DNA from 4 places in the Rhizobium sp. NFACC06-2 genome. Region 2 is predicted to be linked to each of the others. Evidence: predicted binding sites of a transcription regulator. Region 2 holds the regulator's gene; each other region holds the start of a gene.
The links. Region 2 encodes PhoB, which activates phosphate uptake and scavenging genes when phosphate is short. Its sites were predicted from a motif close to TGTCATNNANCTGTCAT; they were not measured.
Positions count from the first base shown of each region.

Region 1: F3H58_RS12745 (DUF47 domain-containing protein) is a predicted target of PhoB. The motif match lies at 1,750-1,766, and genes of this name have one in related genera.
Region 3: F3H58_RS05690 (bifunctional 2',3'-cyclic-nucleotide 2'-phosphodiesterase/3'-nucleotidase) is a predicted target of PhoB. The motif match lies at 1,814-1,830, and genes of this name have one in related genera.
Region 4: F3H58_RS14240 (LTA synthase family protein) is a predicted target of PhoB. The motif match lies at 1,519-1,535, and genes of this name have one in related genera.

Region 1 is NZ_FMVA01000006.1:125,706-129,020, forward strand. It holds gene F3H58_RS12740 (inorganic phosphate transporter) at 60-1,061, opposite strand; gene F3H58_RS12745 (DUF47 domain-containing protein) at 1,061-1,705, opposite strand; gene F3H58_RS12750 (NUDIX hydrolase) at 1,819-2,361, shown strand; partial or broken gene F3H58_RS12755 (efflux RND transporter permease subunit) at 2,600-3,315, opposite strand, start outside.
Region 2 is NZ_FMVA01000017.1:19,575-22,889, forward strand. It holds gene F3H58_RS22490 (GcrA family cell cycle regulator) at 1-497, shown strand, start outside; gene phoB (phosphate regulon transcriptional regulator PhoB) at 879-1,562, opposite strand; gene phoU (phosphate signaling complex protein PhoU) at 1,593-2,318, opposite strand; gene pstB (phosphate ABC transporter ATP-binding protein PstB) at 2,415-3,230, opposite strand; gene pstA (phosphate ABC transporter permease PstA) at 3,245-3,315, opposite strand, start outside.
Region 3 is NZ_FMVA01000002.1:263,732-267,046, reverse strand. It holds gene F3H58_RS05690 (bifunctional 2',3'-cyclic-nucleotide 2'-phosphodiesterase/3'-nucleotidase) at 1-1,734, opposite strand, end outside; gene F3H58_RS05685 (PilZ domain-containing protein) at 1,942-2,277, opposite strand; gene F3H58_RS05680 (DUF1203 domain-containing protein) at 2,375-2,842, opposite strand; gene F3H58_RS05675 (DUF4344 domain-containing metallopeptidase) at 3,007-3,315, shown strand, end outside.
Region 4 is NZ_FMVA01000007.1:180,158-183,472, forward strand. It holds gene F3H58_RS14235 (NAD+ synthase) at 1-1,371, opposite strand, end outside; gene F3H58_RS14240 (LTA synthase family protein) at 1,594-3,315, shown strand, end outside.

The sequences.
Region 1 (3,315 bases), on a different contig from region 2:
CAGCCAAGGGGCGGCGTTTGTTCCGGGAGAAGCGGCCCGTAGCGGCAGTAATGCAGCTATCAGAACAGCGACGTCAGCCCGTAGACCGCGGCGGAGATCAGCGCAGCCGCCGGCATGGTGACGATCCAGGCGATGACGATGTTGCCGGCAAGGCCCCAGCGCACGGCCGAGACGCGGCGGGCAGCGCCGACGCCGACGATGGCGCCGGTGATCGTGTGGGTGGTGGAGACTGGAATGCCGAGCCATGTCGCACCGAACAGCGTCAGCGCACCGCCGGTTTCGGCGCAGAAACCCTGCATGGGATTGAGCCGGGTGATCTTCGATCCCATCGTATGGACGATGCGCCAGCCGCCGAACAGCGTGCCGAGCGCCATGGCCGACTGGCAGGAAATCACCACCCAGAAGGGCACGTAGAAGCTCTCGCCCAAATGTCCCTGGCTGAAGAGCAGCACGGCAATGATGCCCATGGTTTTCTGCGCGTCGTTGCCGCCATGTCCCAGCGAATAAAGCGAGGCGGAGATGAACTGCATCACGCGGAAGGTGCGGTCCACGGCAAAGGGCGTCTGCCGCACGAACAGCCAGGAGACGGTGAGCACAAGAAGCAGGGCGAGGAAGAAGCCGATGGCCGGCGACATGAAGATGGCGCCCACGGTTTTCAGCAGGCCCGACCAGACGATGGAATTGAAACCCACCTTCGCAAATCCAGCACCGACGAGCCCGCCGATCAGCGCGTGGGACGAGCTGGAGGGAATGCCGAAGATCCAGGTGACGATGTTCCAGACGATGGCGCCGATCAGCGCCGCGAAGATCACCTGCGGCGATACGATGGCCGGATCGATGATGCCGGTGCCGAGCGTTTCTGCCACATGCAGGCCGAAGAACAGGAAGGCGATGAAATTGAAGAAGGCCGCCCAGGCGACCGCATATTGCGGGCGCAGCACACGGGTGGAGACGATGGTGGCGATGGAATTGGCGGCATCGTGCAGGCCGTTCAGAAAATCGAAGAACAGCGCGATGGCGATAAGGCCGATTAGCAGCGGCAGGGCAAGTGCGACATCCATCAGACGTTCTCGATAACGATGCCGCTGATCTCGTTGGCCACATCCTCGAAGCGGTCGACGACCTTTTCGAGTTCGCCGTAGATCTCGCTGCCGATCATATAGGCCATGGCATTGCCGCTTGCGCCGTGGCGGCGGAAGAGGTCCTTGAGACCCAGATCGTGAAGTTCGTCGGAGCGGCCTTCAACGCGGGTCACCTCTTCGGAAATGGATGACAGGCGATGCGCATTCGTGCCGACCTTGTTGAGAAGCGGAATGGCTTCCGCGATGAGGCCGGCTGCGCGCACGATCTCATGGCCCATTTCCTTCATCAGCGGATCGAATTCCGTTTGCTCGAAAAGACGGATGGTCTTGACGGTCTTGTGCATCATGTCGATGGCGTCATCCATCGACTGGATGAGATCCTTGATGTCGCCGCGGTCGAAGGGGGTGATGAAGCTGCGCCTGACGGCGAGCAGCACCTCGCGGGTGATGTCGTCCGCCTGATGTTCAAGGGCGACGATGAGGTCGCAGTTCTTCTCAACGTCGATGCCGCTCAAAAGTTGGTCAAGGGCCTCGGCCGCTTTGATGACGGTTTCGGAATGTTTGCTGAACATGTCGAAGAAACGGTCCTCGCGCGGCATCAGCTTGCGAAAAATACTCATCATGCGAATTGGCCCTCAATGGCGCTTTATTAGTTGTGGGGGGTGATTGTCATAAAACTGTCATAAATGCACGCGGGGCATTGATGCAACCCGGAAAATCAGCACTATCAACGGATATGAAACCCACCAAGAAAAGCCGGAAAACCCGCCCGGCTCGTGCACTGACATTGCTCCAGCAGCTTGCTGCGGTTCCGGAAAAGCTCTTCACCGGCGCTTTCCGGCAGCAATATGCCGCGCTCTGCTTCCGTTATGCCGGCAATGGCGAGGATGTCGAAATCCTCCTCGTCACGTCCCGTACCAGCGGACGCTGGATCATTCCGCGCGGCTGGCCGATGAAACGCAAGAAGCCGCACGAGGCGGCGGCAATCGAGGCGTGGGAGGAGGCGGGCGTGCGCGGCCGGGTGAAAAAGAATGCGGTTGGCCGCTATACCTATCTCAAGATGCTCGACAATGGCGATGTCGTTCCCTGCATGGTCGATGTGTTCCAGATAGAGGTGACGGAGGCGGAAACCAGTTTCAAGGAGCGCGGTGAACGCCTGCTGGAATGGGTGCGCCCGGATGAGGCGGCAAGGCGCGTTCGCGATATCGAACTGAAGTCGCTTCTTGTCGATTTTCGCCCGAAGGGCAAAAAGAAGCGTCAGGGCAGCGAGAGGCCGTAACCGCACGCGTCACGCATCCGCTCCTGTGGCCAAGATTGTAATGCCGCCGCAATGGGTGATCTCCAACCTTGCCTGATGATTGTCGTCAGGTGCCGTTGCATGAAACCATGTCGTCCCGCTCTCCGTTTTTTATTGCGTTATCTCCATCCCATCATCGTCCTTGCCGTGCTTCTGGCGGGGCCAGCCGCTATTCTCCTGCTGAGGTGACGGCAGCCCCATAGATGCAAAACCGGCCTTTTCAGGCCGGCTGCTTTTGGGAAGGTTGCGTCTGATGGTTCGAATGCCCCGTTTCATCGGGCGCTTTCGGTAACAGGCGGGCAAAACGCCTGACGATGCTGTCTATATAGGACAGGATGGTCGGCACCACGATCAGGGTCAGCAGCGTGGAACTGATGAGGCCGCCAACCACCGCATGGGCCATCGGCGCACGCTGCGCGCCACCGCCGCCGACGGCGAAACCGAGCGGGATCATGCCGAAGATCATCGCAAGCGTCGTCATGATGATCGGGCGGAAGCGGATGACGCCGGCATTTTCTAGCGCCTCGTTCAGCGAAAGCCCACGCCGCCGCTCGCGATTGGCGAAATCGACCAGCAGGATGCCGTTTTTGGTCACGAGGCCCATCAACATGATGAAGCCGATCAGCGAGAACATGTTGATCGTGCTGCCGGCCACCATCAGCCCGATGAGGACGCCGACAAGCGAAAGCGGCAGGGACGCCATGATGGCGAGCGGTTGCATGAAACTGCCGAATTGCGAGGCGAGCACGATGTAGATGAAGATGACGGCCATGGTAAGCGCCGTGACCATGTGGCCGATGGTCTCCTGCATGGTTTCGGCGTCACCGCCGAAGCGGATGCGATAACCGTTCGGCAGGTCAAGACTGGCGGTCAGGCCCTGCAACGTCTCCGTCACCTCGCCAAGCGTGCGGCCGGCGATATTGGCCGAAACCAGTA
Region 2 (3,315 bases):
AATTGTGGTCCGAGGGGCTTAGCGCCAGCCAGATAGCAGCACAGCTGGGCGGTGTGAGCCGCAATGCCGTCATCGGCAAGGTCCATCGCCTCAACCTGCCGGGACGCGTGAAGGCCGGCGGCCCGGTTACTTCGGCGCGTTCCGCGCCCAAGCGCACCGCTGCCCCTGCCCCGCGCGCGACAAATTTCGCGACCCGCGTCAGCGCAGCACCTGCACGCGCCTTGAACCGCTCGAGCGCGGCAACGGCGCTGCACGAGGAGATCGATATCGAGACCGCCGAAGTTCTCGATTACGTTCCCTCCAAAAATGTCGTGACACCGATTTCCCGCCGCCTGACGCTGACGGAACTGACGGAGCGCACCTGCAAGTGGCCGGTCGGCGATCCGCTGAAGGATGATTTCCATTTCTGCGGTTGTGAAGCACTGGAATCTTCGCCCTATTGCAAGTTCCATGCAAAGCTTGCCTACCAGCCGGTAAGCGAGCGTCGCAAGGCTTGAGTGTTGCGGCACGCATTCGACACTCAAAAACTACGGGCCTTCGGGCCCGTTTTTTTATGGCGGAATCCAAAGTGGTTCAGACGCGGAGCCCGCGTTGTTTAAGAGGCGCTCCCCATCCCTGTTCTTGCGCATTCTCCGGATGCAAAAACCGCGATAGGCCCTTGCGGCAAATGCTCTGAATTCGTCGGCGACGTGCCGCGCCTTCCTACTGTCAGGTTTCACCGCGCAATCCGGCTTTCAGCAGACCGTCTGTCACCTTCAAAAGAACGAGGATACGCACGTGCGGAAGGTTCAAAATCGAAAGGCCCGACACCGTTCCGGTCTCGGGCCTTCTGATTTTTAGGGAATTTACCCCGAGTGAAACCATTGGTTTCGGTTTTCTCAGGCTTCCATTGAATATCCGGCGCCACGCACGGTGCGGATGACATCCTGCATGTGGGAAAAATTGAGCGCCTTGCGCAGACGTCCGACATGCACGTCGACGGTGCGCTCATCCACATAGATATCGTGACCCCAGACGCCATCCAGCAATTGCGAGCGGGAAAACACCCGGCCGGGAGAGGTCATCAGGAATTCCAGCAAGCGGAATTCCGTCGGGCCGAGGCGCACTTCGCGGCTCTTGCGGTGAACGCGATGGGTCTCACGATCCAGTTCGATATCGCCGCATTTCAGCACCGAAGACAGAACCTCGGGGCGGGCGCGGCGCAGCATGGCCTTGACGCGGGCCATGAGTTCCGGGGTCGAGAACGGCTTGACGACATAATCGTCGGCGCCGGTGGCAAGACCGCGAACCCGTTCGCTTTCTTCGCCGCGCGCCGTCAGCATGATGATGGGCAGGCGCTCGGTTTCCGGCCGCATCCTGAGCCGACGGCACAGTTCGATACCGGAAACGCCGGGAAGCATCCAATCCAGGATAAGGAGGTCCGGAATACGTTCCTGCAGCCTGATTTCTGCCTCGTCTCCACGGGGTATCGTGTCGACGTCATATCCCTCAGCCTCGAGATTGTAACGAAGCAGGACGCTCAGCGCTTCCTCGTCTTCCACAACTGCAATCTTGGGCACCATATACTAACTCCGCAAGCCGCTGCCTGTCTGTTACTCGGTCACCGAACCGAGGGTGTTGGAACTGTCGTCCTTCGGACGCTCGCCTTCCGGCTGGCTGCCGGTGGTCATGTAATAGATCGTCTCGGCGATATTGGTGGCGTGGTCGCCGATACGCTCGATGTTCTTGGCGCAGAACAGAAGATGCGTGCAGGTGGTGATGTTGCGCGGATCTTCCATCATGTAGGTCAGAAGCTCACGGAAGAGCGACGTGTACATGGCGTCGATTTCTTCGTCGCGCTCGCGAATGGCATTGGCCTTCTCGGCGGAACGCGTGGAATAGACGTCCAGCACTTCCTTGAGCTGCACCAGCGCCAGTTCCGACAGGTGCTCGATGCCACGGGCGAGCTTGCGCGGCACGCCGGTGCCGGCAACGGCGATGACGCGCTTGGCGGTGTTCTTGCCAAGGTCGCCGACGCGCTCAAGGTCAGCTGCAATACGCAGGGTGCCGATGATTTCGCGAAGGTCTGCCGCCATCGGCTGGCGTTTGGCGATGGTGACGATGGCCTTGTCGCCGATCTCGCGCTCGGCGTGGTCGAGGATCGCATCGTCGGAAATGACCTTCTGGGCGAGCGCGGCATCGGAATTGACGAGCGCACGCACGGCATCGGCGCACATCTGCTCCGCAAGACCGCCCATTTCGGCGATGCGGCGCGTCAAAAACTTCAATTCATCGTCATAAACGGAAACGATGTGCGAATGGGTCGTTGTCTGTGTCATGGTCTAGTCCTCCGGCTTGGCCTGCATGCGCGTACCCGGAAGCGGGCACGGCAGAAGCACCAGTCTTGTTCGGTTTCGATAAAGCACCGGCCGGGATCAGCCGAAGCGGCCCATGATGTAATCCTGCGTGCGCTGGTCGTCCGGATTGGTGAACATCTTGTCGGTTTCGTTTTCCTCGACAAGATGACCAAGATGGAACATGGCCGTGCGCTGGGAAACACGCGCCGCCTGCTGCATGGAGTGCGTGACGATGACGATGGTGTAATTGGTGCGCAGCTCGTGGATCAATTCTTCGACCTTTGCGGTCGCGATAGGGTCGAGAGCCGAGCAGGGCTCGTCCATCAGGATCACTTCCGGGCTGACGGCAACGGCGCGTGCGATGCACAGACGCTGCTGCTGACCGCCGGAAAGACCGGTGCCGGATTCGTGCAGACGATCCTTAACCTCGTTCCAGAGACCCGCCTTCTGCAAGCTCTGCTCGACGATCTGGTCCATATCCGCCTTGTTGCGGGCGAGACCATGGATGCGCGGACCATAGGAAATGTTTTCATAGATCGACTTCGGGAAGGGGTTCGGCTTCTGGAACACCATGCCGACGCGGGCGCGCAATTCCACGACGTCAATCGCCTGGTCGTAGATATCGTCGGTGTCGAGCGTGATCTTGCCGGTGACCCGGCAACCGTCGATCGTGTCGTTCATACGATTCAGGGTACGCAGGAAGGTGGATTTGCCGCAGCCGGACGGGCCGATAAGCGCGGTCACCGTATTTTCCCGAACGTTGAGGTTCACGTCGTAAAGCGCGCGCTTTTCGCCGTAATAAACCGAAACGTCCTTGCCGATCATCTTGTATGAGACTTCATTCATTTTCTTGTCCAGCGCCTTTTCAACTGCTGCTTCCGACAACATGTTCATTGCTCAAGCTCCCTCTACCAGCGCCGTTCGAAGCGGCGACGCAACAGGATTGCGCCAACATTCATGACGATGAGGAACAGAAGCA
Region 3 (3,315 bases), on a different contig from region 2:
GGGGAATTTGCCGCCGCCGCTGGCCCGGTAATTATTCGTCGCCACCACGAATTTCTGCTCGGGATCGATCGGCTTGCCTTCAAATTGCAGGTTGACGATGCGGTTGCTGTCCGGGTTGATGGCCTTGCCATCCTTGTCGAATTTCGCCGGTTTGGAAATGTCGATCTGATAGGTCACGCCGTCGATGACATCGAAATTATAGGACGGGAAATCCGCATTCAGCAGCGGCGCATCCTTTGCGCCGGCCTCGACCGTATTGAACATGCCGGCCGACATTTCCAGCCAGTTCTTTACCTGCGCGCCGTTGATCAGCACCGCCTGCACCGTGTTGGGGTAGAGATAAAGATCGGCGACGTTCTTGATGGCGATGTCACCGGCGGGGACATCGGTATAATAATCCGCACCGCCGCGACCGCCGGACTTGAAGGGGGCTGCCGCAGAAAGCACGGGCAGATCCTTGTATTGCCCTTCCTTCAGCATGTCCTTGATGTACCAGGTCTGGGCATTGGAGACGATCTGTACGGAAGGATCGTCGGCCACCAGCGCGAAATAGGAATAGAGCGGCGCGGAGGTCTTGCCGACGGGACGGCGCACATAGGCAAGGGCCGCCTCGTGATCGGCCTTGGCGGCGGCGAGGACTTCCGCCTTGTCCGTGAAATCGGCGACGACCTTGCGGTTTTCGTCGCGGTGGTAGATCGGCCGGGCTTCGGAGGTGAAGTCGACGATCTTCCAGCTCTTGCCGTCCTTTTCGAGCAGCAGGTCGATAAGGCCCATATGCGAGCCCCAGAAGCCGGCCATCACCGCCGGCTTGCCCATGAGCGTGCCCTTGACGGCATCCGCACCCTCGATACCGTCCCAGGTCTTCGGACCGGGGAAGACCAGATGCTGGTGGCCGGTGAAGATCGCATCGATGCCTTCGACACCTGCCAGATAAAGCGAGGCGTTTTCCATGCGCTCGGTCTGGCCCTTGCCGTCGATACCGGAATGGGAAAGGGCGATGACGATATCCGCACCTTCCTCCTTCATGACCGGAACCCAGGCTTTTGCCGCCTCGACGATATCGCGCGTCTGCGCCTTGCCCTCGAGGTTCTTGGAATCCCACATCATGATCTGCGGCGGCACGAAGCCGATGATGCCGACCTTGACCGGGCTCGTCACGCCGCCGCCGTCGCGGATCTGCTTTTCAAGAATGACATAGGGCTTGAAAAACAGCTCGTCGTTCTTCGGATCGGAAGCAAGCTGGCCCTTGGTGAGATTGGCGCAGACGTAAGGGAAGCCCGCACCCGCCAGCGTGTTCGACATATAGTCGAGACCGTAATTGAATTCGTGGTTGCCGAGCGTGCCGCAATCGTAACCCAGCACGTTCATGGCGTTGATCACGGGGTGCTTGTCGCCGGCCTTCATGCCGCGCTCATAGGCGATATAGTCGCCGAGCGGGTTGCCCTGCAAGAAGTCGCCATTGTCCACCAGCATCGAGTTTCCGGCTTCGGCGCGGATGGTGTCTATGATCGAGGCGGTGCGCGCCAGTCCCATCGTGTCGTTCGGCTTGTCGGCGTAATAATCATAGGGAAAGACGTGAACATGGATATCGGTCGTTTCCATGATGCGCAGATGCGCCTGGTTGGCCGCCGCACGCGCAGCAAAAGGGTGCAGCATCACCAGCGCCGAGGAGGCTGCGATGCCGCCCAGAAGCGAACGCCGGGTAATGGGGTGGAGAGCGAGAAGCGACGACATGGGAACTCCTTCGGATGAAGCTTGCTCTGTCTTGAAAAATGACAGGGTAGAAGCAATCGCAGAGGAGTCCATCACCAAAATGACAGGCCCGTGACAGATAGGCCGGTTTTCAACCGTTTGATAAATTTTTTATCACGGGCGTGCGGCGCAGGTGTCGCCGCACCGAAGAATGCGCATCGTTTGCTCTGCGCATTACCGTGCCCTGGATCAGCGGGCGAGGGTCGGTTTCACTTCTTCGTGGAAGAAACGGAAATAGGAGGAAAGCTGCGCCAGCGTGTTGGTGGAAAGTTTGAGCTGGAGGCCGAGGCGGTTCATGTGCTGCCATTGCACGACGCCCTCGATGAAGCCCAGATCCTCACTCTGCACCTTGACCCGGCTGCCCTTGGCGGCTGCGAAAGGTCCATCCAGCTCGAGCGCCATTCCGGTGGCGGAAAGATCGACCACACGCCCTCTGGTCGACTGGCTGAAATAATGCACGGTCGCAAAAATCCTGGTCTTGCTGCGGGGCGCGGTCCGGGTCGCCATATTGAGGTTGTTTGTCATTTTGCTGCTCAAATCAATTGTTTCCGATACCTGCATTATGGTGCGGAAAACTTGAGAGCCGTTTAGTTCTTCTCTTAAAATTGCATGTAATTGCCGATTATGCTGTGTCGATACGGCACTGATAGCAATTATTGCGGGCGGAGCGCACATGCACATAAGCGACATCCGCGCGCTCCAGAAGGTGCCGCGCGCGCGAAACGATCTCGTCTGTCGCCGTCACCGCGCCGGTGCCGTAGACGATGCGGTCATCGGCTCCATAACCGCGCACGATATAATCCGGGCTGTCCAGCATCGGCGGAATGGCCTGCGTCTGCGGATAGCGCTCACAGGCGTCGGCATGCAGAAACACCGGGCCCGTTTCCGCATAGGGCTGTAGCGAGGGAAAGGGCCGGTAGGCGAGGATCAGCATCCCTTCGCCTTCCCCGATCTGGGAAAGGCAGTGGCGGCAGGGCATGCCGCCGGGAGAAACGGCTCTCTCCGGCGGATTGCCGTAGGCGTCGGCGGCTCCCGCGCGGAAGTCTTCGGCTTCCTTAGCCGGCATTGCAGTGAAAACGAGATCGGTCATGACGGAGACCTCCTGGGTTGGGTTCGGCGTTGCTTCTTTGCAGCTATGGTCCCGAAACGGATCACTATCCACCCGATTCTTGACAGGCGATGCAACCAGCCCATTGCGTGACTCGTTAGCTTCGGGAATCAGTGACGCTCCTCGTTCCCGGAAGGTCTGATTTTATGTTCCGTCGTTTTCTGGCCGCCGTTCCGCTGGCTTTCGTTTCGTTGACGGCTCCGCTTGAGGCCGAGGCGCAGGTCGCCTCCGGTCTCGATGGCCTGTCCGACGAACAGCTTCAGCAGGCGGTCAATTTCGTCATCGGCAATGCGATCTTCTCGCTTTATCACGAGGATGCGCGCATGCTGATCTCGGATTTCGGAACGGCGGACACGGCAAGTGTGCAGGCGCCGGCCGATCAACTGGCTGGAACGCTCATCCTCCAGGCCAACGAGGAATGGCTCGACACCGCGCTCGTCAATGCCACGGACAGC
Region 4 (3,315 bases), on a different contig from region 2:
GCCGGAAGGGCCGAGTGCACCCGGCGGCACATGGGCGTTGCGCCAGCTGGAAATGGCATAGACCTGCATCTTGTAGAGGTCCTTGATGGGATTGAAACCTCCATTCATGTCACCATAAAGCGTGGCGTAACCCACCGACATTTCTGACTTGTTGCCCGTCGTCACCACCATTGAGCCGAACTTGTTAGAAACGGCCATCAAAATGGTGCCGCGCGTGCGGCTCTGCAGGTTTTCCTCGGTGATGCCCTCTTCCGTGCCCTCGAAGAGATCGGAAAGCGCCGAGAGGAATCCTTCCACCGGCTCGACGATCGGCACGATGTCGTAACGGCAGCCCAGCGCTTTCGCGCAATCGGCCGCATCCTTCAGCGATTCTTCCGAAGTATAACGATAAGGCAGCATGATGCAGCGCACCCGCTCCTCGCCCAGCGCATCGACGGCAAGGGCGGCACAGATCGCCGAATCGATGCCGCCGGAAAGGCCGAGAACCACGCTCTTGAAGCCGTTCTTGTTGACGTAATCGCGGAAGCCCAGCATGCAGGCGCGGTAATCCGCCTCCTCGCCTTCGGGAATCTTCGAGAATGGCCCGCTGTCGCAATGCCAGCCGTCCGCGGTACGTTTCCAGTCGGTGACGGCAAGCGTGGCCTCGAACTGGCTCATCTGGAAAGCGAGCGTCTTATCGGCATTGAAGCCGAAGCTCGCGCCGTCGAACACCAGCTCATCCTGCCCGCCCAGCTGGTTGGCGAAAACGAGAGGCAGGCCGCTTTCGATAACCTGCCGCAACGCCACTTGATGGCGCACATCCAGCTTGCCGCGATAATAGGGCGAACCGTTCGGCACCAGCAGGATTTCCGCCCCGCTTTCGGCGAGCGTCTCGCACACGCCCATGTCGTTCCAGATTTCCTCGCAGATCGGAATACCGATCCTGACCCCACGGAAATTATAGGGACCGGAAATCGATCCTTCGGCGAAAACGCGTTTTTCGTCGAATTCGCCGTAATTGGGCAGGTCGATCTTGTCACGCAGCGCGATGATCTTGCCGCCATCCAGAAGCGCCACGGAATTGTGCCGGCCCGTCTCACCCTGTCGCGGAAAACCGATGACGATGCCCGGCCCGCCATCGGCGGTTTCCGCCGCCAGCTCTTCCACGGCTTTCAGGCATGCTTTCAGGAAAGCCGGCTTCAGCACCAGATCTTCCGGCGGATAGCCCGATATGAACAGCTCGGTCAGCAGCAGAAGATCGGCGCCCTGCGTCGCCGCATCGGCCCTTGCCTCGCGCGCCTTGGCGAGATTGCCCGCCACGTCGCCAACGGTGGGATTGAACTGCCCGACGGCAATCCGGAGATGGTTCTCTATATCGTGTCTGTCGCTCATGGCTTTTCAATACCGCGCCCGTGGCCGCTCCGCAACGCGGCAATTGCATGGCGACGCCCGTTACGCTTCGTCCGCGCGCGTTCACGCTAAGGTTATCGCCGCACCGGCCAGGTTGCGCAAAGTTCATGTCGCGTTCATCGCGCTTATGTGACAGTTACATGACACTGTTGCGACACCCGATTCACCTCCCCGGATCGGCCGTGCCGCCTGCAATACCGGAGTATGGGTTTGAGAGATTCGGCGCCAAAAACAACGGCTTCCGAAAAGGCTGGTTTCGTCTTTTCGCCTGCATGGACAAGGAGCCTTTCCAAGCTTTCGGGCATCGCCTATCCGCTCGCCAATCTGACGGTCGCGTCCGTCGTGCTGGTCGTGGCGCTGGAGTGGATCGCCCGCGGTTCGCTCACCGATGTCGGCGCTTTTCTCACCTCCTCCGCCCGCCCCGGCGTGACCACCATTGCCGCCGTGCTTGCCCTTCTCGTGGCGCTGGATGCACTTCTTGGCAGGCGTTACCTGTCGCTGATCGCGCTTGCGCCGCTCTGCGCGCTGACGGGGCTGATTTCGGCGCAGAAACAGACCTATCTTTCCGATCCGCTTTATCCTTCGGACCTGCTGTTCGGCCGGCAGATCCTCGAGCTTCTGCCGACCATGCTGAAAGCCCAGCCGATGACGGCAGCCTTCGTCGCCCTCGGCATCTGCGCCACGATTGCGGCACTTACGGGCCTCTGGCTGCTGGCGCGCCGCCACTCCCCGGGCTTGAGCTGGCGCGAACGCGCCGCCGGTCTCGCGCTGGCGCTGCCGCTTCTTGCCGGTCTCGCCTCGCTGATGGACTATTCGCATTATTCCTGGGTGCGCGATCGCCTCAACATCATTCCCATGATGTGGGATCAGCAGGAAAATTACCGCCATAACGGCTTCCTGATGGCCTTCGCCTTCAATATTCCGATGGCCAATGTCTCGGCGCCGCAGGGTTACGGCGAAAACACCATTGCCGACCTGACCTCCGAGCCCGCCGCCTTCGCCGCCAACAAGGGCGATTACCCCGATGTCATCATGCTGATGAGCGAATCGCTGTGGGATCCGACGCGGCTGGAAAATGTGAGCCTCTCCGCCGATCCCATGCCGACGATCCGCGCCAAACAGTCCGGCAACGTCTTTTCCCCGGAATTCGGCGGCATGACGGCGAATGTGGAATTCGAGGCGCTGACCGGCTTTTCCAACGCCTTCCTGCCCTATGGCAGCATTCCCTATCAGCAATATATCCGCCGCCCCGTGCCCTCGCTCGCCAGCTTCTTCCGTGGCGAAGGTTATTCCGCCATCGCCATGCACCCGTTCCAGGAATGGTTCTGGAACCGCAAGCAGGTCTACAAAAACTTCGGCTTCGAGGAATTCCGCTCCGAAGAGACGCTGCCGGCCATGGAAAAACGTGGCAACTTCGCCTCCGACGATGCGCTGATGGACCAGATCATGGCGACGGCCGAAAAGGCGCAGAACCCGCTCTTCCTCTTCGCCGTCACCCTTCAGGGACACGGCCCCTACGAGGCGACCCGTTACGCCGAAAACACCATCGGCGTCGAAGGCGATCTTTCCGCCTCGGCCTCGCAGGCGCTGGCCACCTATTCCCAAGGGGTGGCGGAAGCTGACGAAGCGCTGCTGAAACTGATGCGCTGGGCGAAGAAGCGCGACCGGGAAACCATCGTCGTCCTCTTCGGCGATCACCTGCCGCCGCTCGGCCAGACCTTCGTGGAAAGCGGCTATATGCCCGGCATGGTGGCCAGCCGCCGCGCGCCGCTGGAGGTGATGAAGAAGGAACACGAGACGCCGCTCGTCGTCTGGTCCTCAAAGCAGGGCGTGCGCAAGAATATCGGCACCATCAGCCCGGCACTTTTGCCCTATCACGTACTGAAAACGGCGGGCTTCTCCGATCCCTTCTATACCGGCACGCTT